Regions from separate parts of the Delftia sp. DT-2 genome, predicted to be linked through region 1. Evidence: predicted binding sites of a transcription regulator. Region 1 holds the regulator's gene; the other holds the start of a gene.

Region 1 (10,445 bases):
GGTCAGCACCACGAAGAGCAGGCCGTACTTGGTGGCCCGGTCGCTCAGCGAGTAGGCGTTGATGGGATCCACGAAGTCTGTGTCCAGCGACTCCAGGCAGGGGCCGCTGCTGGGCGCATGCGCCGTGGCGGCGTATTCCTCCATGTCGCGGCGGCCTGGCTGGCACAGCGGCTGCTGGTCGGTGAAGGCCTGGCGCGCCGAAGAGGCCAGTGCCGAGAGATTCCAGCTGGCGTTGAATCCCTTGTCGCTGACTTCACGCCGGTTGGGCAGGAAGCTGCCGCCGAACGAGGGGTGGGGCCAATCGGCCGACAGCTGGACCTGGCTGTGGCTGCCCAGCGGCACGAAGGCCAGCTTTTCGGTGCCCACCAGTTCCAGGGCAATCTTCAGCTCAAGGGGCTCGTCCTTCTTGAGCAGGGCAGGCGCCAGCTCCGCCTGCAGGCCTTGCGAGTAGCGTTCCAGCGAGGTGCCGGGTCCCACGTCCAGGCTCTTGCCGCCGGCCTCGATGGTGGCCGAGCGTATGCCGCGCGGATCGGTCAGCGACAGCGCCACGCGCAGTGCGCCGCAGCGCACGGCCTGGTTGGCTGCCGCTTCGATGGACGGCTTTTCCAGGTACTGCGCGGCATGGGTGAAGCTGGCGCTGATGCTGTCCTGCATGGCGTAGGTGCTGACCTGGTGCAGGCCGCGCGAGCGCTCTTCCATGCGTGCCGTTGCCTCATGGCGCAGTTGGTCGGGCAGCAGCATGCGCTGGAACTGGCGCGTGGTCCATTCCGTCTTGCTGCCCTTTTCTATGCCGGTGGTCTCGGTGCAGTTTTGCACCAGCACCGGTCCCATCAGCGTCTGGCGTCCGGCCAGGCTGGCGACCACGCCCTGCACGGCGTTGTCGCGGTTGCGTATGCGGTCGCGCACCACGTCATGTACCAGGCCCAGGCCCAGCATCAAAAGGCCCAGCATGACCAGCAGGGCCACGCCTTTGGCAAGCAGTCGGTTCTTCATTCCACATCCCGTTCGTTGATCGTGGACGCAGTCTGGGCGGGGGCTGTGTGGCCGGAATGAAGTGTGTGAAGCGGGTGTGAAGTCGGATTCGCAGGACCGATGGGGGGCGTCAGTGTGCCCGCAGTGGCCAGTTCAGCGTGACACGCAGCCCGGGCTGGGCGTTGGTGGCCTGCATGCTGCCGCCGTGCAGCAGCATGATGCGCAGCACGATGGACAGGCCCAGTCCCGTGCCGCTGCGCTCCCCGTTGGGGCGGGGGGTGGTGAAAAAGCGTTCGCCCAGCCGGCCGAGTAGCGCCTCGGGCACACCGGGGCCGTGGTCGCGCACGCTGACGCGGCCGGGCTCCAGGTCCACGTGGATGCTGCTGCCTTCGGGGGCGAAGTCGATGGCGTTGCTCAGCAGGTTGCTGAGGGCCAGCACCACCAGGTCCTGCTCCCAGGGGCCGCTGCTGTCCTGGCCTTGCAGCACCAGCTGGATGCGGCGCTGGTGCGCTGCGCTGTGGACTTGCGCCATGGCCTGTTCGGCACAGGCCTGCAGGCTGCAGGCCGTGTGCGCGTGCAGGGCGCGGCGCTGCTCCAGCTGGCTCAGGCGCAGCAACTGGTCCACAAGGTTCTGCAGGCGCTGGCACTGGTCCACCACCTGGCGCGCGAACAGCTCGCGGTCGGCGGCGGGCAGGTCTTCCTGCAGCAGCTCGCCTGCGCCACGGATGGCAGCCACGGGGCTCTTGAGTTCGTGCGTGAGGGCGCGCACATAGCCCTCGATGTAGTCGCGCCCCTCCAGGCGGCTGCGCATGTTCTCCATGGCGCGGGCCAGTTCGCCCAGCTCGCCGGGCATGCGCGGGGCTTCGGGCATGGGGGGCGCCGTGGTGGGCGAGGCGGCCTCGTTGAGCGTGGGCGCCTGTACCTGCTGGGCATAGCTGCGCAGGCGCCGCACATGGATGACCAGCCACCAGGTCACGGCAAAGCCCACGCCGGCCGACAGCAGGAGGAACAGCAGGCCGCCGCGCAGCATCTTGCTTTCCGCGCTGTCCACGATCTTCTGCACCGAGTGCGCGGGCTTGGAGGCCGTGAGCACGCCCGCAATGCGGCCTTCCACCATGATGGGTGCCGACACATACATGACGCTGCTGGCCTCGTCGTTCTGCACCTCGCGCGTGGTGCGTGCGCCGTATTCGCCGCGCAGCGTGCGGTACACGTCGCGCCAGCGCGAGTAGTCGGCGCCCTGGTCCAGGCCGGCCGAGTCGAACAGCACCAGTCCTTGCTGGTCGGTGATGGTGACGCGCATGTCCAGGCTGGTCTTGCGCGTGTCCCAGATCCAGACCTTGACGGTCTGGTTGGCATAGGCCTGCATGTGGTGCGCGAAGCGGCTGTCCGCGGGGCTTTGCTGCAGCACGCCGCTGGCCATGTCGTCGCTGGCCAGCGCGGCCAGGGCGTAGGCGGTCTCGACCAGCGTGTCCTCGGTCACCTTGCGCACGCTGGGCTTGACCTCGACCATGAAGACGCGCAGCACGAAGAATGCGGCCAGGCCGTTGATGACGAAAAAGGCGAAGAACAGCCGCAGTCCGAGGCGCATGGCGTGCGGCGGCGCGTCAGCCCGGCAGCGTCAGGCTGTAGCCCATGCCGCGGTGGGTGGTGATGAAGTCCTGCTGCGGCACCTGGGCACGCAGCTTGGCGCGCAGGGTCTTGACGTGGGTGTCCACGGTGCGGTCCGTGCTGTCGCTGTCCTGGCCCCAGATGCTGTCGAGCAGGAACTCGCGGCTCAGGATGCGTCCGGGGCGCTCCAGCAGGCAGCGCAGCAGCTGGTACTCGCGCCGCGTCAGCTCCAGGGGCACGCCCTGCATGCGCACGCGCTGGCCTTGCGTATCGATGCTGAACAGGGCATCTGCCGGCGGCGCTGTGCTGGCTGTGGGCGCGGGCTGCAGGCGCTGCGCACGGCGCAGCAGGGCGCGGGTGCGGGCCACCAGCTCGCGCGGGCTGAAGGGCTTGGTCAGGTAGTCGTCGGCGCCCAGCTCCAGGCCCAGCACGCGGTCCATTTCCTCGCCGCGTGCGCTGAGCACCAGCAGCGGCACGGCGGCGCCGGCCTGGCGCAGCTCGCGGCACCAGTCCAGGCCGTTGCCATCGGGCAGGCCCACGTCCAGCAGCAGGGCATCGGGCGGCTGCGCCTGCCATTGCGCGCGTGCGTCTGCCAGCTGCAGGCAGTGGCGCACGGCGATGCCGTCACGCTCCAGCGCATAGCAGACGGTGCGCGCGATGGCGGGGTCGTCCTCCACCAGCAACACGCGCGGGGCGTTCGTCATCGGCATGCCTTGCATCGCAGTACTCCGGGAGCGGACCCTGGCGCTTCAGATGTCGTGCGCAAGCAGGTCGGCAGGCTTGGGGGTGGGCCGGCTGTCCAGCGAGCGGTGCCGGCACAGCGTGGGCCAGCGCGGGGCGAAGTGCCGCGCCAGTTCCTCGACCAGGAAGACCGAGCGGTGCTGGCCCCCCGTGCAGCCGATGGCCACGGTGACATAGCTGCGGTGGTTGCTGGCCATCATGTCCAGCCAGGATTCCAGGAACTGCTGGATGTCGCGGCGCATCTGGTCCACGCCGGGCTGCTGGCGCAGGAACTCGGCCACGGGCGCATCCATGCCGGTCAGCGGGCGCAGCTGGGGTTCGTAGTGCGGGTTGGGCAGCATGCGCACATCGAACACATAGTCGGAATCCGAGGGCAGGCCGTGCTTGAAGCCGAAGGACTGGAAGACCAGCGTCATCTGGCCCACCGGGGCCGCAATCAGCTCCTTGATATAGCTTTGCAGCTGGGACGAGCGCAGGTGGCTGGTGTCGATGACATGCGACTTCTCGCGCAGGTCGCCCAGCAGCTCGCGCTCGGTTTCTATGTCCTGCACCAGGGCGCGGCGGCCCTCGGCGACAGGCCCTTGCGACAGAGGATGGCGGCGCCGCGTTTCGGAGAAGCGCCGCACGAGGGTGCCCGTGGTGGCGTCCAGAAAGACCAGGTGGGGCACGACACCCTGGCGCTGCAGCCGTTCGAGCTGGCCGGGCAGGTGGGGCAGTCCGCCGGCGCTGCGCGCATCCATGGCGATGGCCACCTTGTTGCTGTGGCGGCCGTGCTCCAGTTCGACGAAGGCGGACAGCAGCTCGGGAGGCAGGTTGTCCACGCAGTAGTAGCCGGCATCCTCCAGCGCATGCAGGGCGACGGATTTGCCCGATCCGGACATCCCGGTGATCAGCACGATCTCAAGCGACATGGCATCAGCCTCCATTGGTGTTGCGCGCGCCGTTGGCCGCACGGCCCGGCTTGGGCCGGGTACGCTGCGCGTCGGCCTGCGGCCGCTGCCGGCCGGGCCTGCGCGGCGCCGGGCGGGGCGGGGGTGCCTGGCGCGCCATGGCCAGCATTTCGCGGGCATGGGCCATCGTGGTTTCGGACTGGCGCTCGCCGCCCAGCATGCGGGCCAGCTCTGCCTCGCGCGCGGCGCTGTCCAGCGGCTGCACGGTGCTGAGTGTGCCTTGCCGTGCGCGCTGCTTGGCCACCAGATAGTGGTGGTCGGCACAGGCTGCGACCTGCGGCAGATGGGTGACGGACAGCACCTGGCGCGATCGGCCCAGCGCATGCATGAGGCGGCCCACGGTCTCGGCGACGGCGCCGCCCACGCCCGAGTCCACCTCGTCGAAGATCAGCGTGCCGGCCTCGCCCAGCTCGCTGGTGGTCACGGCAATGGCCAGCGAAATGCGCGACAGCTCACCGCCCGACGCCACCTTGGCAATCGGCTTGGGGCTGGCTCCAGGATGGCCGGCGACCAGGAAGGCCACGCTGTCCACGCCAAAGGCACCGGGGGAGTCGGCCGTGGACAGGGCGGCCTCGAACAGGCCGCCTTCCATGCCCAGGCCCTGCATGGCCTGGGTGATGGCGCGCGACAGGCGCGGCGCAGCCAGGGCGCGTTGCTGCGACAGCACCCGGGCGCTGGCCTGGTAGTGCTGCTGCGCGGATTGCTCTGCAGCGTGCAGGGCCTCGATGTCCACGGCGGCGTCCAGCTGCTGCAGCTCCTGGCGCCAGCCGGCCAGCAGTGCCGGCAGCTCATCGGGCGTGCGGCGGTAGCGGCGCGCCAGCTGCATCCACAGCGACAGGCGTGCATCCAGCTCGGCCAGGCGTTCGGGGTCCAGGTCGGCGCGGCGCAGATAGGCCTGCAGCGAATGGCGCGCATCCTGCACCTGGGCCGTGCACGAGGCCAGCACGTCGGCGATGTTCTGGAACTCGGGCTCCAGGTGTTCCTGGTTCTGTATCAGATGGCTGGCGCGGCCCAGCGGAGTGATCACGCCGGCCTCGTCGTCCTCCAGCATCTGCAGCGTGGTCTGGGCGGTGTCTATCAGGGTCTGGGCATGCGACAGGCGCGTGTGCTGGGCATTGAGCTCGTCCCACTCGTCGGCCTGCGGGGCCAGCTTGTCGAGTTCGGTGATCTGCCACTGCAGCCGCTCGCGTTCGCGCTGCAGGCTGTCCTGGGCGGATTGCGCATGCTGCAGGGCTTGTCGTGCCTGGCTCCAGCGGCTCCAGCAGGCCTGGACCTCGCGGCTGTCTATGCCCGCATAGGCGTCCAGCAGCGCGCGTGCTGCGTCGGGCCGCGTGAGGCTTTGCCAGGCATGCTGGCCGTGGATGTCGATCAACTGCTCGCCCAGTGCGCGCAGCTGCGTGGCCGTGGCCGGCGTGCCGTTGATCCAGGCGCGGCTGCGGCCCTGGGTGTCCACTGTGCGCCGCAGCAGCAGGCTGTTGTCCTCGCAGGCCAGGCCTGCCGCCTCCAGCCAGGGGCGCAGCCGCGCGCAGCCGTCGAACTCCACGCAGATGTCGGCCTGGGGGCAGCCTTCGCGCACCACGTCGGCGTCGGCGCGGGCGCCCAGGGCCAGCTGCAATGCGTCGATCAGGATGGATTTGCCGGCGCCGGTCTCCCCGGTCAGCACGGTGAAGCCCGCATGCCAGTCCAGATCCAGGGCCTGCACGATCACGAAGTCGCGCAGCACGATGCGCTTGAGCGCCATGGTCAGGCGCCTCCCTCGTTCCAGCCCAGTTTCTTGCGCAGCGTGGCGAAGTAGTTCCAGCCCTTGGGGTGCAGAAAGCGCACGCTGTGGTGGGCGCGGCTCACGAGGATGCGGTCGCCGTGCTGCAGCGAGGCCAGCGACTGCATGTCAAAATTGGCGCTGACATCGCGCCCGGCCACGACTTCGATCGTGACCTCGTTGGCATCGGACAGCACGATGGGGCGATTGGACAGGTTGTGCGGCGCAATGGGTGCCATCACCCAGGCGGGGATGGAGGGATGCATCATCGGCCCGCCGGCGGACAGCGCATAGGCCGTGGAGCCCGTGGGCGTGGCCACGATCAGGCCGTCGGCGCGCTGGTTGGAGACAAAGCGGCCGCCGACCTCGATGCGCAACTCCACCATGCCGGAGGTGCCGCCGCGGTTGACCACCACGTCGTTCATGGCCAGGGCCTCGAACACGCATTCGCCGTCGCGGATCACGCGGGCGCACATCAGGGGACGCAGGTCCTCTTCGTACTCGCCCTGCAGCATGGGCGTGAGCGTGGCCTCGAAGTCCTCCAGCGCGATGTCGGTGACAAAGCCCAGGCGGCCCTGGTTCACCCCGATCAGGGGCGTTCCGTATTGCGCCAGGTGCCGGCTCACGCCGAGCATGGTGCCGTCGCCGCCGACGACCAGGCCCAGGTCGCAATGCCTGCCCAGGCCATCGACATCGAGGGTGGGGTAGTCTGTGAGCCCTGCGTGCAGGGCCGATTGGGTATCAAGCACGACTTCGCAGCCCTGGCGCCTGAGGAAGTCCGCAATGCGCTCGAGCGCGTTGCTGGCATTCTCGGACGGGGCGCTTGCGCTGGGAGCGTGGTATTTCCCGATCAAGGCAACGTGGCGAAACGTGGACGTCATTTCTGGAAATTACATCATTAAAATCATCACATGCTCGACGAACGTGCCAAGTTGTTGCTCAAAGCGCTGATCGAGCGTTACATCGCTGACGGCCAGCCTGTGGGCTCGCGGACCCTGTCGCGTGCGTCGGGGCTTGAATTGTCGCCTGCCACGATACGCAATGTGATGGCTGACCTCGAAGACCTGGGGTTGATCATCAGTCCGCACACCTCGGCCGGCCGCATTCCGACCGCCCGGGGCTACCGGCTGTTCGTGGACACCATGCTCACGGCGGACCGTGCAGATATCGTGACGCCCGAGCTCGTGCCCGAGCAGCCGCAGAAAGTCATCGCCAACGCCGCCAACCTGCTGTCCAGCCTTTCCCAGTTCGTGGGCGTGGTGCTGGTGCCGCGCCGCACCTCGGTGTTCAAGCACATCGAATTCGTGCGACTGTCGGAGCGGCGCTTTCTGGTCATCATCGTCTCGCCCGACGGTGACGTGCAAAACCGCGTCATCTTCACCGACGTGGATTACTCAGCCTCCCAGCTGATCGAGGCATCGAACTTTCTCAACAGCCACTACGCAGGCCTGGCCATGGAAGAGGTGCGCGAGCGCCTCAAGGGCGAGGTCGAGCTTTTGCGCGGCGAGGTGGCCACCCTCATGCAGGCAGCCGTCAACGTGGGCACGGAGGCCATGACCAGTGCCCAGGAGGACGTGGTCATCGCGGGCGAACGCAACCTGCTGTCGGTCAGTGATTTCTCCAGCGACATGGGCAATCTGCGCCGCGCCTTCGACCTGTTCGAGCAAAAGACCCAGATCCTCAGACTGCTGGATTTCTCCAGCCAGGCCGAAGGTGTGCGCATCTACATCGGGGGCGAAAGTCAGGTCGTGCCCTTCGAGGAGCTGTCCGTGGTCAGCGCGCCCTACGAGCTCGATGGCAAGGTGGTGGGCACGCTGGGCGTGATCGGCCCCACCCGCATGCACTACGACCGCATGATCCAGATCGTGGACATCACCTCCAAGCTGGTCAGCAACGCGCTGAGCCACAAGCGCTGAGCCGCGCAGGTTAGGATCTACAATAGCCGTTTGCCATGGCGTGCATCCGCGCTGCCCTGGTGAATCAGGGGCCTTAGCTCATGCTTGGTTAGAGCAGCGGACTCATAATCCGTTGGTGCCCAGTTCGACTCTGGGAGGCCCTACCATCCATTGGTATGAGAAAGCCTGCCGCCTTTCCGGGCGGCAGGCTTTTTTGCTGGGCGCGACGCTGCCGGCTGGCATGGCTGCGCCTGGCTGCCATTGAATGCGACTTCCAGGTTTTTTGCAGAAATATGGCGCTTTTGCCTGGAAGCTCCAAAACCCGCTGCTACAATGCGAAGCGTTGCGGCTGTAGCTCAGCTGGATAGAGTACTTGGCTACGAACCAAGGGGTCGTGGGTTCGATTCCTGCCAGCCGCACCAAAAAACGCAAAGCCCTGAAGTTAAAAGACTTCAGGGCTTTTTCGTTTTCACGGGCCACCCGCCGGGATGACACCCCCGGTCAGGCTTGCTGCGCCTTCGGCAGCACGATGCTGAAGGTGCTTCCCTGGCCTGGCGCGCTTTCTATCTGCAGCTGCCCGCCATGGCGGGCAGCCACGGTGCGGACAAAGGCCAGCCCAAGGCCTGCGCCGTCCAGGTGCTGATGGTGGTCCAGGCGCTCGAAGGGCTGGCTCAGGCGGGCGACGGCCTGCGCATCCATGCCGGGTCCGTGGTCCCGGATGGCGATGCGGCAATGGCCGGCGTCCTGCAGCAGCAGGCATTGCACCGTGGCGCCGCTTGCCTGTTGCCCGTGCGCTCCGTACTTGATGGCGTTGCCGATCAGGTTGACGGCTGCGCGGTGGAGCATGCCCGGGTCGCCCAGCACGGGGCATTCCTGCTCGGGCAGGCTGAATTCCAGCTGCACATGGGCGGCGCTGGCCTGGGCCCAGCAGCTTTCCACGGCCTGGTCCAGCACCAGGCCCAGGTCCAGCTGCTGCTGGCGCAGCGCCTGCTGCTGGGCACGAGCCAGGTGCACGAAATCGTCGGCCAGCTGCAGGGAGGCCTGGGCATAGCCTTCGATGCGCGGGAGCAGCATGCCCAGGTCGGGCGCTTGTACGGAACCACGCTGCATCTCCAGCAAGGTGATGATGGATGCCACGGGCGCCCGTATGTCGTGCGAGATGAACTGCATGGCCTGGTCGCGCTGGGCCTGGGCGCTGCGCAGATCGCTGATATCGACCAGGGTGATCAGCCAGCCTGCGGTGGGCGGAGCCTCGAAGGCCTGGACCAGCAGCATCAGGCTGCGGCCGCGGCCGTCGCGCCCCTCGCTGCTGAGCGGCAGGCCGCCGGCGGCAAGCGCCCTGGCCGTGAGCAGTGGGCTGCCGGCTTGTGGGCCGGGCGCCGTGTCCAGCGCCCGCAGGCCATCGAGCAGCCTGGGAAGGGAGTCGCCAGCGCGCAGGTCGTGATCCAGGCTGCGCGCATAGGCATGGGCCGCGGCATTGGCCAGCAGCACATGGCCCTGGCGGTCGCAGACAAAGGTGGGCGAGGGCAGCTGGCGCAGGCTTTCGCTGACGAAATGATGCAGGGCGCGTAGTTGCCGCGAAGCCTGCTCGACGGCGGCAATGCGCTGGTCCAGCAGGTCGCCGCCCAGGCGCAGCGCGGTGGGCAGGCCCTGGCCCTGCAGGTCTCGCAGTTCCAGTGCCAGAAAGCGGGCGGCGGCGCGCAGGCGCAGCCAGCTCCACAGCGGATAGGCCAGGGCCAGGCCCAGCAGGGCTGCGGCAGGGGCCGTCTGCACCTGCCAGATGCGTGGTGCCAGCCCGGCCAGCGACAGGCAGGCCAGGGCCAGCAGCGCGCAGGCCAGCATGCCGCCCGAAGGGCCCAGCCAGGCCAGGGCCAGCAGGGCCAGCAGCACGGCTGCGGTGTTGAGCGCACGGTCCAGCCCCGCCGAAGCGCGGTGTACGTGCGAGCCCTGCAGGCTGCCGTTGAGCACATGGGCCAGCATTTCCACGCTGGAGATGGGGCGCGCGCTGGCACCCAGCGGTGCGGTGAACTGCGCTCCCAGTCCGGCGGCCGTCGTTCCTATGAGCACGTATTTGCCGCGAAATGCCGCAGCAGGAATGCGGCCGCGCAGCACGTCGATGTACGAATAGGTGGTGAAGGGCGAGCGGTCACGCGCGCCCTGCTCGGGCCTGGCCTGTGCGAAGGCAATGATCTCCCGCTGGCGGCGCTGCCATGCGGGTGTGCCGGGGTCCAGCGGCGGCACGGGTTCGGGGCGGGCGCATGCGCGGCCGTGCTGGCCCACGCAGTGCAGGGCCAGCGCCATGTGCCACCAGGGCTGCTGCGCGCTGCCTTCAATGGCATGGAAGCTGCGCACGGCGCCGTCGGAATCCACGGGCAGCTGGGTGTGGCCCAGCGCTGCCGCAGCCTGTGCAAAGGCCGGCAGCGGATCCGTGCCCGGCGCCACGGGCAAGGCGGTGCGGCCGCTGCGCTGCAGGACGCGCGCCAGCAGCAGGTCATCGCCGGGATAGTCCAGATCTTC
Region 2 (10,445 bases), on a different contig from region 1:
GGCGGCATCGACCAGGCCGCGGCGCGTGATGGTGGCGATGTCCACGCAGCAGATGCGCCCTGGGCCCAGTGCCTCGAAGTGCATGGCCGAGGGCTGCTGCAGCCAGCCCGGGCTGCCCAGCGCGTGGCCGTTGCCGAACAGTGCCACGGGCCGCTGCACGCCGTCGCCGCCACGGCGGATGGCCAGGACGAAACCGAGCTTGATCACCTGGAATTCATGGGCAACGCAGCCTTGCGCCTGGAGCTTCTGGCCCTTGGCCAGGCCGCGTTCGCGGATGTGCGGCAGCCATTGCAGGAAGGCGGGTTCGGGCAGTTGCCCCAGCAGGCAGTGCGACGAACGCATGCATTCGCTGCAGCGTACGGCTGAAGGCGCAAAGGACGACGATGGCATGGCACGGACGGTTCGAAGGCGCCGCAAGCCAGGGCAGGAGGCGCCCTGGCGCTGGCAGGGACCCGGGCGTGCGGCCAGGGCGAAGCCGTGCAGGCTAGCGGGCCCTGCGGCTGAATGCAACGTGATGTAACCGTTTTCGCGCCAGATGGCGTCAATCCGCCGCTGTTCCTTGACCTGGGTCAGACGGCTGCCGTGCTGCTGGCGCTGCTGGCATGGTCGGCACCGCTGGCCGTTTCGCTGCCGTGGGCGCGGGCGGCTTCGCGCATGCGTGCCAGCTCGCGTGCGGGCAGGGGGATGTCGCCGCTGGCGACCTTCATCAGCAGGCAGTGCAGCATTTCGGTGGACAGGCCGTGCAGCACCAGGCGGTGGCCGGCGCGCAGGGTGGACAGGGGCACCAGCGGGTGCTTGTTGTTGAGCATGACCAGGTGCTCGGGCGAGGCGAGGATCTTGGCCGCATAGATGGCCACGGTCTCGTCCAGCTGCAGCGAGTTGCTGGCGCGCCAGAAGTCGTTGTCGGTCAGCAGCAGCTGGTAGACGGGCGTGTAGACCTCGATGGCGCTTTGCAGGTCCAGCAGGTTCAGGCGCCCGCGCGGCATGTCCTCCAGGCGCAGGGGCGGGTTGCGCAGCATGGAGAAGTCGGGCTCGGCCACGGGCTGCAGTTCCTGGCCTGCGGCGCGCAGCGCGTTGTTCAGGCGGATGACGAAGTTGAACAGGTTCAGGTCGTGCCTGAGGAACAGGTCGTCCCTGATGTCGTCGATGCTGCCTGGCTCCAGCGGTGTGGTGGACACGGGCGTGGGCGCATTGGCCGCGACAAAGGCCAGGATCTGCGAGCCCAGGTGGAAATGGCGCAGGATGAGCCAGTTGGCCTCGGGCGAGACGAAGCGGTTCATGCTGAAGGCCAGCAGCCGGTGCAGCAGCCTGGAGTGCGCCCAGTTGCGCGGCAGCAGCACCTTGAGGATCTGGATGAGCACGATGCTGGTGCGTGCCAGCGGCCGCAGGAAGGGCAGCAGGTACTGGCGCGAGCCGCTGCTGCAGTCACGCAGCCAGGCGGCCTTGACGTCGTCGGGCAGCGGCGTGCTCTGGTCCAGGTACAGCGCGCGCCAGGGGCTGGGGTCGCGCTCGTCGTGGGGCGGTTCGATGAAGTCTGGTGGTTGCATCAGTGCTCCTCGGGCAGGACATGCTCGAACTGCATCAGGTACAGCGCCGCCGTGTGGCGCGCGGTGCGCACGATGGCCTGCGCCGCCGTGCCCCCGCTGCCGTCTGTGCCGTCCAGCGCCATCACCATCTGCACGGCCATGAGCCAGCGCTCCAGGTGGTGTTCGTCGTTGGCGCCGTGGTATTCCAGGAAGCGGAAGGCATCGGGCGGCAGCGGCAGGCTGGCGCGCAGCAGCGGCAGCAGGCTGGGCACGATGCGCTGGCCCGTGCCTTCGATGATGTAGATGGCGCCCAGCAGGCCGACCGGATTGGGCGTGGCGGCCAGGCCGTGCAGATAGGCGTTGAGCGCCTCGCCGCCGGGGTTGCGGCGCAGGCGGGTGAGGTCGGTCTCGGTGCCGCCGGCCTTGAGGTAGTCCTCGTGCAGGATGCGGAAGTCGTTCTGCTCCTCGCCCGCATGCACGTCGATCAGCGCAGCCAGCGCCGCGTGCTCGCCGGTCAGCGAGGCCGCGCCCTCGCGCATCCACAGGCTGCCCTCGCGCACCTGGGGAACCCAGTGGCTCATCCAGCGCACGTAGTCCGCCGTCTGCAGCCTGCCTGTGCGTATGCGCTGCAGCAGCGGCGTGCGCCACACGCGCGAGCGGTAGTCCTGCCAGAGGCTGGCCAGTTCGGTCAGCAGCGGCGCCAGCGTGGCCGGGGCCTGGTTCGGGTCGTGGGGCGGGGCGATGGTGGAGACATCGGGCAGCAGGTCCGGGGCAGCGGGAGCTTCGGCGGTGGCACTGCGTGCTGCGGCCTTGGCCGGGGTGGCGGCGGGAGCCTGGGCCGCATCCTCCACTTCCAGCAGCATGTAGCCGGCCGTGAAGCGGCCCGATTCGGGAATGAAGCACAGCACGGTGTCGCCGTGCTTCAGGCGTGCCGATTCCGTGCGCAGGAACTCGGACAGCATCACGAAGATGGAGGCCGCGCCCGTGTTGCCACGCCAGGCCAGATTGCTCCACCAGCGCTCGCGCGGGATGCCGAGCTGGGCCTTGCCCAGCAGCTCATCGACCACGGGGATGAAGCGCTCCGACGAGTAGTGGCACAGGAAATGGTCGATGCCGCGCTCGGGCACCCAGCCCGTGTGCGCCAGGTGGGCGTATTCGTGGATGCAGACATCGAACAGGTGCGGCAGCAGGCGGATGTCCTGGCGCAGCGACAGCGCGCCTGCGGCCTCGGCCTCGCCCCAGGCGGCAAAGTCCAGGTGGCTGGTGGCGCGGTCGGGCGTCAGGCCCAGCTGCATGCAGACCGGGTAGTCGCCCGCAAAGCTGCGCAGGTGCGTCCAGCGCAGCTTCAGGCGCAGGCCCGGCGCCTGGGGCAGGGCCTGAGGGCCGCCCAGCAGCGCGGCGCCTGCGCCATCGGACAGCATCCAGCGCAGGAAGTGGGCATCGAAGTCCGTGTTGTATCCCTGGGCCGCGAAGCGCGAGCGCTTGAACAGGCGTGAGGGCATTTCGCTGGCCACGGCCAGGGCCAGCGAGTCGGGCGCGCGGTCCACGGCCTGGGCCGCTGCCTGCAGCGCGCCCACGCTGGCGGCGCAGACGCCGTGCACGGACAGGGTCTCCATGGGCGGCGCGGCCATCTCGCCCTGGATCATGCTGGCAAAGCCGGGCATGAGCGCATCGCCGCCCGACGAGCCGCTGGCCAGGAAGCCGACATCGCCCAGCGCGCGCCCGGCCTGTGCCAGGCAGTCCTGGATGGCCTGGGCGGCCATGGCCGTGTTGCTGTGGACGGTGCGGCCTTCGGCGTCGATGGCGTAGTGGCGCTGGACAATGCCGTTCTCGGCCAGGATGCGGCGCTTGAGGCGCTCGGACAGGCGGTTGAGCGGCGCCACGTAGGCATCCATGCCTGCGTTGTCCACGGGTTCACCGGGCAGGAACATGCCTGCGGCATGCAGATAGACGTTGGAATAGGCGACGGGCATGGGTTCAGGGTCGTATCAGTCGTATGTTCCGGGAGGCATTTGCGCACGCGTGCGCGCCGGCGGCCAGACCGTGCCGAGCACGAAGACGCGGGCCATGTAGGGTAGCAGTCCGCCTTCGTTGAGCGCAGGGGCCACGCGCTGGCGGTAGTGTTCGCTGTGCAGGCGCGTGAGCTCGGACCAGTGGGCCTGGGGCCGCTCGTGGTGGGCCGTGTGCAGGCCGATGTTGAACAGCAGCGGATTGACCCAGCCCTCGAAATTGCGCGCGTAGTTCAGTGGCGTGGCGCTGTCCATCCGCTGGCCGCGCGTCAGTGGCCGGCCATCGGCATGGGCGTGCTGCAGGTAGTTGGTGGCCAGCAGCCAGTGCAGGCCATGCAACTGGGGAACGATCACCAGCAGCAAGGCCTTTTGCCAATCCAGCGACAGCAGCAGCGCCCAGCTGCCCAGCCACAGCAGGTACTGGCCCATGCAGTAGCGAAAGGCGCCGGGCCAATGCCGCCGCAGCTGGCCCAGCCAGCGCAGGAACAGCGGGTACAGCACCCAGCCGGCCTGCAGCGGGTGGAGCAGGTAGCCCAGCAGATGGTTGTGGTCGCCGCCGAAGCGGTAGGTGCGTGCCATGTCGCGCGGGCCGTGGCGGAAGCGGTGGTGGTTGGCCACATGGGCGGGCCAGAACACGAAGGTCGGGTGGCCTTGCAGCAGGGTGAGCCAGTAGTCGGTGAAGCGGTTGGCCCAGCGCCCGCGCCACATGCGCAAATGCGTGTGGTTGTGGTGGATGACGCCCACGCCCAGCGTGAGGAACAGCTCGATCCCGTAGAGCCACAGGTTCCAGCCATGCTGCCACTGCCACCACACGATCAGCGGCAGCGCCACCAGATAGGCCAGCGACTGCAGGTCGCGCCCGTGGCGCAGCCGGGGCAGCCGTGGCTGGACGTGGCGAGCAGGCGGTCGGCTCATTCCGTCCTGGGCCGGGCCGTGGCGGGCAGTGCCACGCGCGTGCGCATCAGCCGGTCCATGAAGGCCAGCGCAAAGCCGTAGTTGCCATTGGGCCGGGCATGGTGCAGATGGTGGCGCCGGCTGGCGGCCAGCGCATGCGTGTCGGACACCCCGGGAAAGAAGTCGTAGTTGGAGTGGCCTATGACGTTCAGCAGCAGGCTGAGCACGGGCACCGAGGCCAGCGACCAGAAACTGAAGTCGTGCACCACCATGGGCAGCAGGATGACGTTGCCCAGCATCAGCGCCTCGATGGGATGGAAGCTGTAGGTGGACCACGGCGTGGTGACGATGGAGCGGTGGTGGTCGCCATGAAAGCGCCCCAGCAGCCGCGTGTGCAGCAGGCGGTGGTTGATCCAGAAATGCACATCGTTCCAGATCAGCAGCACCACGACTTCGATGGCAATGCGCCAGGGGCCTGCATCGGGCTCCAGCCGCGCCCACCCCAATTGCAGAAGGCCCCAGGGCACGATCATGCCGATGCCGAAGATCAGCACCGAATGCAGCGACTGGCGCCATTCGCGCTGCAACTGGTCGGGCTTGAGCGGGCGCGTGTCCAGCACGCGGCCCACGCCGCGCCGCTGCAGCCAGCGCGTGAGCGCCGACATGCCCCAGCCGCCGGCCAGGTAGAGCACGCCAAAGAAGGCCAGACCCCAGGCCATGACCTGCCAGGCATTGAGTTCGGTAAAGGCTTGGGCTGCGGTCATGGGGGTGTCAAAGAGAGCACGTCACTGGGCGCATCATTGTGCGCGTATGCCCTGTTCGCGGATGATGCGGCCCAGCGTCGCCACGTCCTGGCGCATGCGCAGGGCCAGGCCTTCGGGCGAGCTGCCCACGGCCTGCCAGCCCTGGGCGGCCAGGCGCGCGCGCATCTCGGGCGAGCGCACGATCTCGCTCACGGCCTCGGCCAGCTTGTGCACATGGGCGGCGGGCATGGCCTTGGGCGCGGCCACGGCGTTCCAGATCTCCAGGTCGAAATCGCCCACGCCCAGCTCCTTGAGGCTGGGCAGGCCCGGCGCCAGCGGGCTGCGCGTGGCCGAGGTCACGGCCACGCCGCGCAGCTTGCCGGCCTGGACCTGGGCCATGGCCAGCGCGGGCGGCAGCATGGACAACTGCAGGTCGCCGCCCTGGATGGCGTTGAACACCTGCGGGTAGCCGGGATAGGGAATGTGCTCGGGCCTGAGCGCGGAGCGGCTCTTGAGCAGCTCCATGCCCAGGTGGCCCACGGTGCCCACGCCGGGCGAGCCGTAGCTCCAGCGGCTGCCGGCCTGGGCAGCGGCCTCCAGGAAGGCCCGACCCTCGGGCGCGCCGGCCGGTGCCACCAGCACCAGGGGCGCCACGCCGATCAGGCTGACGGGCTGCAGGTCCTTCACAGGGTCGTAGCGCACAGCGGGGTTGAGCAGGCGGGCAATCGTCAGGTTGCCGTTGATCATCACGCTGAAGGTATGGCCGTCGCGCGCACGGGCCACCTGCTCGCCTGCAATGTTGCCGCCTGCTCCCACCTTGTTCTCGACGATGACGGGCTGGCCCAGGCGCTTTTCCAGCGGCTCGGCCAGGGCGCGCGCCGTGAGGTCGGGCGAGGAGCCCGCGGGAAAGCCCACGATCAGATGCAGGGGGCTGCTGGGCCACTGGTCGCCCGCCAAGGCGGCGCAAGGCAGCAGGGCCGAAGCCAGGGCGGTGGCCAAGGCATTGGCGAAGAGGCGGCGTAGTGGCGAGATGGCGCTGGCGGGCATGGGGGCGTGGGGGCCGCAAAGGCTGCGGGCAATAAAAAACCCGGAGATTATCCGGGTTTGTCTTGAAGCGGCCTGTCAGCCCAGGCCGTCAGGCCATCAGGCGAACTCTGCCAGGGCCTTCTTCATCTTCTTCATGGCAGCCACCTCGATCTGGCGAATGCGCTCGGCGCTCACGCCATACACGGCGGCCAGCTCATGCAGCGTCATGCCGCCCGAGCCGTCATCGTTGACCTTGAGCCAGCGCTCCTCGACGATGCGGCGGCTGCGGTCGTCCAGCGAATCCAGCGCCATGGCAATGCCGTCGGTGGCCAGGTGGTCACGCTGGCGCGACTCGATCATGGCCGTGGGCTCATGTGCGCCGTCGGCCAGATAGGCGATGGGACCGAAGGCCTGCTCGCCATCATCGCTGGGCGAGGGGTCCAGCAGCACGTCGCCACCGGCCAGGCGCGTTTCCATCTCCATGACTTCTTCGCGCTTGACGTTGAGCTTCTCGGCCATGGCGTCGATCTCGCCGGAGGTCAGCGTGTCGCGCAGCATGGCGCCGTCCTCGGCCATGGCGGCGTCGGACTTCAGGCCCTGCTTCATGGAGCGCAGGTTGAAGAACAGCTTGCGCTGGGCCTTGGTCGTGGCGACCTTGACCATGCGCCAGTTCTTGAGGATGTACTCGTGGATCTCGGCCTTGATCCAGTGCATGGCGTAGCTCACCAGGCGCACGTTCTGATCGGGATCGAAGCGCTTGACGGCCTTCATCAGGCCGACATTGCCTTCCTGGATCAGGTCGCCATGGGGCAGGCCGTAACCCAGGTACTGGCGCGAGATGGACACCACCAGGCGCAGGTGGGACATCACCAGACGCCCTGCGGCGTCCAGGTCACTGTGTTCCTTGAGCTTGCGGGCGTAGTCCTGCTCTTCCTCGAGGGTGAGCATGGGCAGGCGGTTGACCGCGGAAATGTAGGCATCCAGATTGCCCAGAGGCGGCACCAGGGCCCAGGGGTTAGCGGGCGCCAAGGTGGTCGCAATGGAGCCGGAGGCGTTTGTCATTGCAGAGTTCCTTTCTTCCATTCCTTCATATTAGCACTCGTTAGGATTGAGTGCTAAAGCCGAAGTTCCGCGGGTTTTTCAGTCGGTTGCAGAAATCTTCGGCACTGCAAAAGTCGCTTCTGGCTAGTCTGAGCGATTTTTGGAAACCCTGCTGTCGATTCCCACCGAGTTTTGAACTTTTCTCACTCAGTTTTGAACTAATTTCTTGTCGATTCGCTTCGTAAGTCATTGATTTAAATGAATATTTTTGCACTCTGAACTTGCCTGGCGAGTGATCAGGGCCGAGAAATGCCAAGTTTTGAGGTGCCTATCCCATGGCTTACATTCGCGAGCCCTGCGCCCTGCGCCCTGCGCCCTGCGCCCTTCGCCCTTCGCCCTTCGCCCTTCGCCCTTCGCCCTTCGCCCTTCGCCCTTCGCCCTTCGCCCTTCGCCCTTCGCCCTTCGCCCTTCGCCCTTCGCCCTTCGCCCTTCGCCCTTCGCCCTTCGCCCTTCGCCCTTCGCCCTTCGCCCTTCGCCCTTCGCCCTTCGCCCTGCGCCCTGCGCCCTGCGCCCTGCGCCCTGCGCCCTGCGCCCTGCGCCCTGCGCCCTGCGCCCTGCGCCCTGCGCCCTGCGCAGCAGCGGATCTCTGTGGGAGCATCGAATCAGTCGGTAAGACGCCCTCCCAGGCTCCGACAGGTCAGGAGTTGCGAAAAGTTCAACTCGCTATGAGAGTCACAGCGGGTCCAGACTGGGCGGTCCAGGTACATGTAAGTCCCTGATCTGCCTCATGTGCAGAGACAACCCTCGGTGAACATCGACACTGGATCACCTCGGTGCGGCTGCATTTTTTGCACCTTCTATGGCAGATCCCTGAGGGATATCGAAAGGTTCACACGCTCAGCGGGGCGAACGCAGGTCCTTATCTCGACAACGCTTTTTGCCTCTCAGTTTTGAACTCCTCGGCTGGAAACCCTCTGAATTTTGAACTCTTCCCGCCGCTTCTCACTGAGTGTTGAACTATCCGCAGGTTGTGATTAAATTTTCAGCAGATCACGGTGTCTGAGTGCAGGCGCTATGCGGCCACATTTCAGTGTGGATGTCATCAGCTGGTGAGCCGATGAAGGCGAGCAGCAAGCTGTGGTGCGACGCCTTCAGTAACGCCTTCGAGGCCGTTGGTCACGAACAGGGAGCCGCAAAATGGCATGAACAGCCAAGGACGGTCGTCCACTGCCAGCCAAGGCAGGTGGGCTGAATTGTTAGCCCACAGCCAAGCCCGGCATTCAGCTTGACGGTGGTAGCCCAGCAAAGTGTTTGGAACATCACGCAGCTCGGGATAGTGGGGGGTGACGCCCAAAATTCTGTCCGCGATGTCTGGTGAGAAGTGCTTTCGAAGCTTCTCAACTGGCGCTTGCAAGCGCCAGGTACTTGAAATCACCACCAAACATGTCGACGCTTGACGCAGGAGATCTTCCATCAACGGCAGGCAGCAGAAGTGCTTTGACTCGTGACAGAACTCAGGGTGCAGCACCCCATCGAAGTCAAGGAAAACTATGGGGGCTGCGATTGATGGCAGGGACATAGCAAAACCTTAGATGAGACTAGTTGGTCGTGGTCTTTTTGGTCTCACTGGGCGGAAATCGAGGCGATGCAGCCTCGCAAACATGTTCCCACTCGAGCCGACTTTGGCCACGCGCTTCGACAGCTGCGTGCCCTGCGCGGTTTGACGCAAGAGGACATGCTGATGGCAACCAGCAGGCGTCACATGAGCAGAGTTGAGCAAGGCCATCAGATACCGAGCGTTCGCGTTATTGAGGCATTGGCCGAAAGCTTGCAAATTCATCCATTGACGCTCATCGCAGCTGCATACTGCGTTAACTTGGACGAGGCGTCGATCAAGCTGATCACAGATACAGTACAGCTTGATCTTCAACGCATGGTGCAGGATCACATGGAGAATGGCTCTGTGAGTGAGTTCAGCTGAACAAGCTCGCGCAGGCTTTGCATGAATCCTGCCCCCGATGTCCCATCTTCTCGACGAAGTAGTCTGCTGACTATTTCATGGTCTACGGAGATGCTCAGCAGCGTCAAGACCTCGTGCAAACTGGCCATATCCGCTTCTCTGGAAAGATCCTCCGGCAGGGAAGCACCTGCCTTGGACAAGAGCAGAAGGCCCAAAGACAGGGCGGCACTACCATCGCCATGCTTTGAGTTCCATCCCTTGCCCGCCAGCAGGTCTCGGAGCTGGTCTGAAAGCAGGAGCAACTGGTGGTCCTTCAAGGCATCAGGCAGGGCTGCTTGCCAGCCATGGGCGCTGATGCACTTGGCAAGCTCGTGTTCATCAAATTTCCCAAGAAGACTTTTCTCAACTGTAAGCATGATCGTTCATCCGTTCGTATGAGACTATTTGGTCTCGTGCACAAGTGATGCATGCGAAGATAGCGCAGTACGGCGAGCGGTTGCGTCTTGCGCGCTCGCGCATCAAGTAACAGGAAGCCGTGAGTTGCCTGACCGAATGATGCAGGCAACCAATCTGTTGCCCAATGCAGAGGGGTTTTGAATTTGTTGAAAAATAGAATAGATCTTATTCGCCTTGCTGAACTAGATCGCCAGTTTGGCGAGTTTGCAAAAATGCAGCGAAGTGCGACGCCAAGATGTGGATGGGCAAAGACCATAAGGCTTGCCTTGGGTATGAGCTCGGGTGCTTTGGGGCGCCGCCTTGCTATATCCGCTCAAGGTGTGCGTAAGTTAGAGCAAGCTGAAGCCAACGGAACAATTACACTCAATACCTTGGCGCGACTTGCTGAAGGAATGGATTGTGAGGTGCATTACGTGCTTGTGCCACGTACCAGGCTGGTCGAGCAGGTTCTGCGACGTGCAAATGGGTTCTCTGGCAGGCGCGAAAAAACTCCAGTTGAGGTTCAGCAGCTTTTAACTGAATCAGATTCTTTCAACGTTTTATCAGATCTGTTCGAAAATTTGGAGAAGCGTGGATTTTGGTAAGGTGCCAGATTAAGCGAAAATTCATGAGACATGCTGCGGGATTATTCAGAGTCGCGTATGGCTGCGTGCAACTTCAAGAATTCATCAAGACCTTCCAGACGCATGAGAATTATTATGGTTTTGCCATTGATAGTGATCCCTAGTGCTCTTTGGTGAATCCTTGTTTATGAAAAATTACATCAATTAAATCAACAAGTTGTAAGTGA

What was found. The regulator HrcA, encoded in region 1, represses chaperone genes, less so after heat shock. The targets are predictions, from matches to a motif close to TTAGCACTCNNNNNNNNNGAGTGCTAA.
Region 2: rpoH (RNA polymerase sigma factor RpoH) is a predicted target of HrcA. The motif match lies at 7,291-7,317, and genes of this name have one in related genera.

The regions. Positions count from the first base shown of each region.
Region 1 covers NZ_JAQOTI010000007.1:236,897-247,341, forward strand. Annotated here, with positions in the region: gene creD (cell envelope integrity protein CreD) at 1-993, opposite strand, end outside; gene creC (two-component system sensor histidine kinase CreC) at 1,103-2,563, opposite strand; gene creB (two-component system response regulator CreB) at 2,580-3,302, opposite strand; gene rapZ (RNase adapter RapZ) at 3,333-4,235, opposite strand; gene recN (DNA repair protein RecN) at 4,240-6,015, opposite strand; gene PO605_RS14525 (NAD kinase) at 6,018-6,914, opposite strand; gene hrcA (heat-inducible transcriptional repressor HrcA) at 6,945-7,949, shown strand; tRNA gene PO605_RS14535 (tRNA-Ile) at 8,017-8,095, shown strand; tRNA gene PO605_RS14540 (tRNA-Arg) at 8,274-8,350, shown strand; gene PO605_RS14545 (CHASE2 and HATPase_c domain-containing protein) at 8,430-10,445, opposite strand, start outside.
Region 2 covers NZ_JAQOTI010000003.1:314,934-325,378, forward strand. Annotated here, with positions in the region: gene PO605_RS06400 (Crp/Fnr family transcriptional regulator) at 1-342, opposite strand, end outside; gene PO605_RS06405 (DUF6999 family protein) at 570-1,547, opposite strand; gene PO605_RS06410 (iron-containing redox enzyme family protein) at 1,547-3,499, opposite strand; gene PO605_RS06415 (fatty acid desaturase) at 3,515-4,450, opposite strand; gene PO605_RS06420 (sterol desaturase family protein) at 4,447-5,193, opposite strand; gene PO605_RS06425 (Bug family tripartite tricarboxylate transporter substrate binding protein) at 5,227-6,219, opposite strand; gene rpoH (RNA polymerase sigma factor RpoH) at 6,316-7,260, opposite strand; gene PO605_RS06435 (HAD domain-containing protein) at 8,342-8,818, opposite strand; gene PO605_RS06440 (helix-turn-helix domain-containing protein) at 8,885-9,220, shown strand; gene PO605_RS06445 (hypothetical protein) at 9,184-9,615, opposite strand; gene PO605_RS06450 (DNA-binding protein) at 9,793-10,239, shown strand.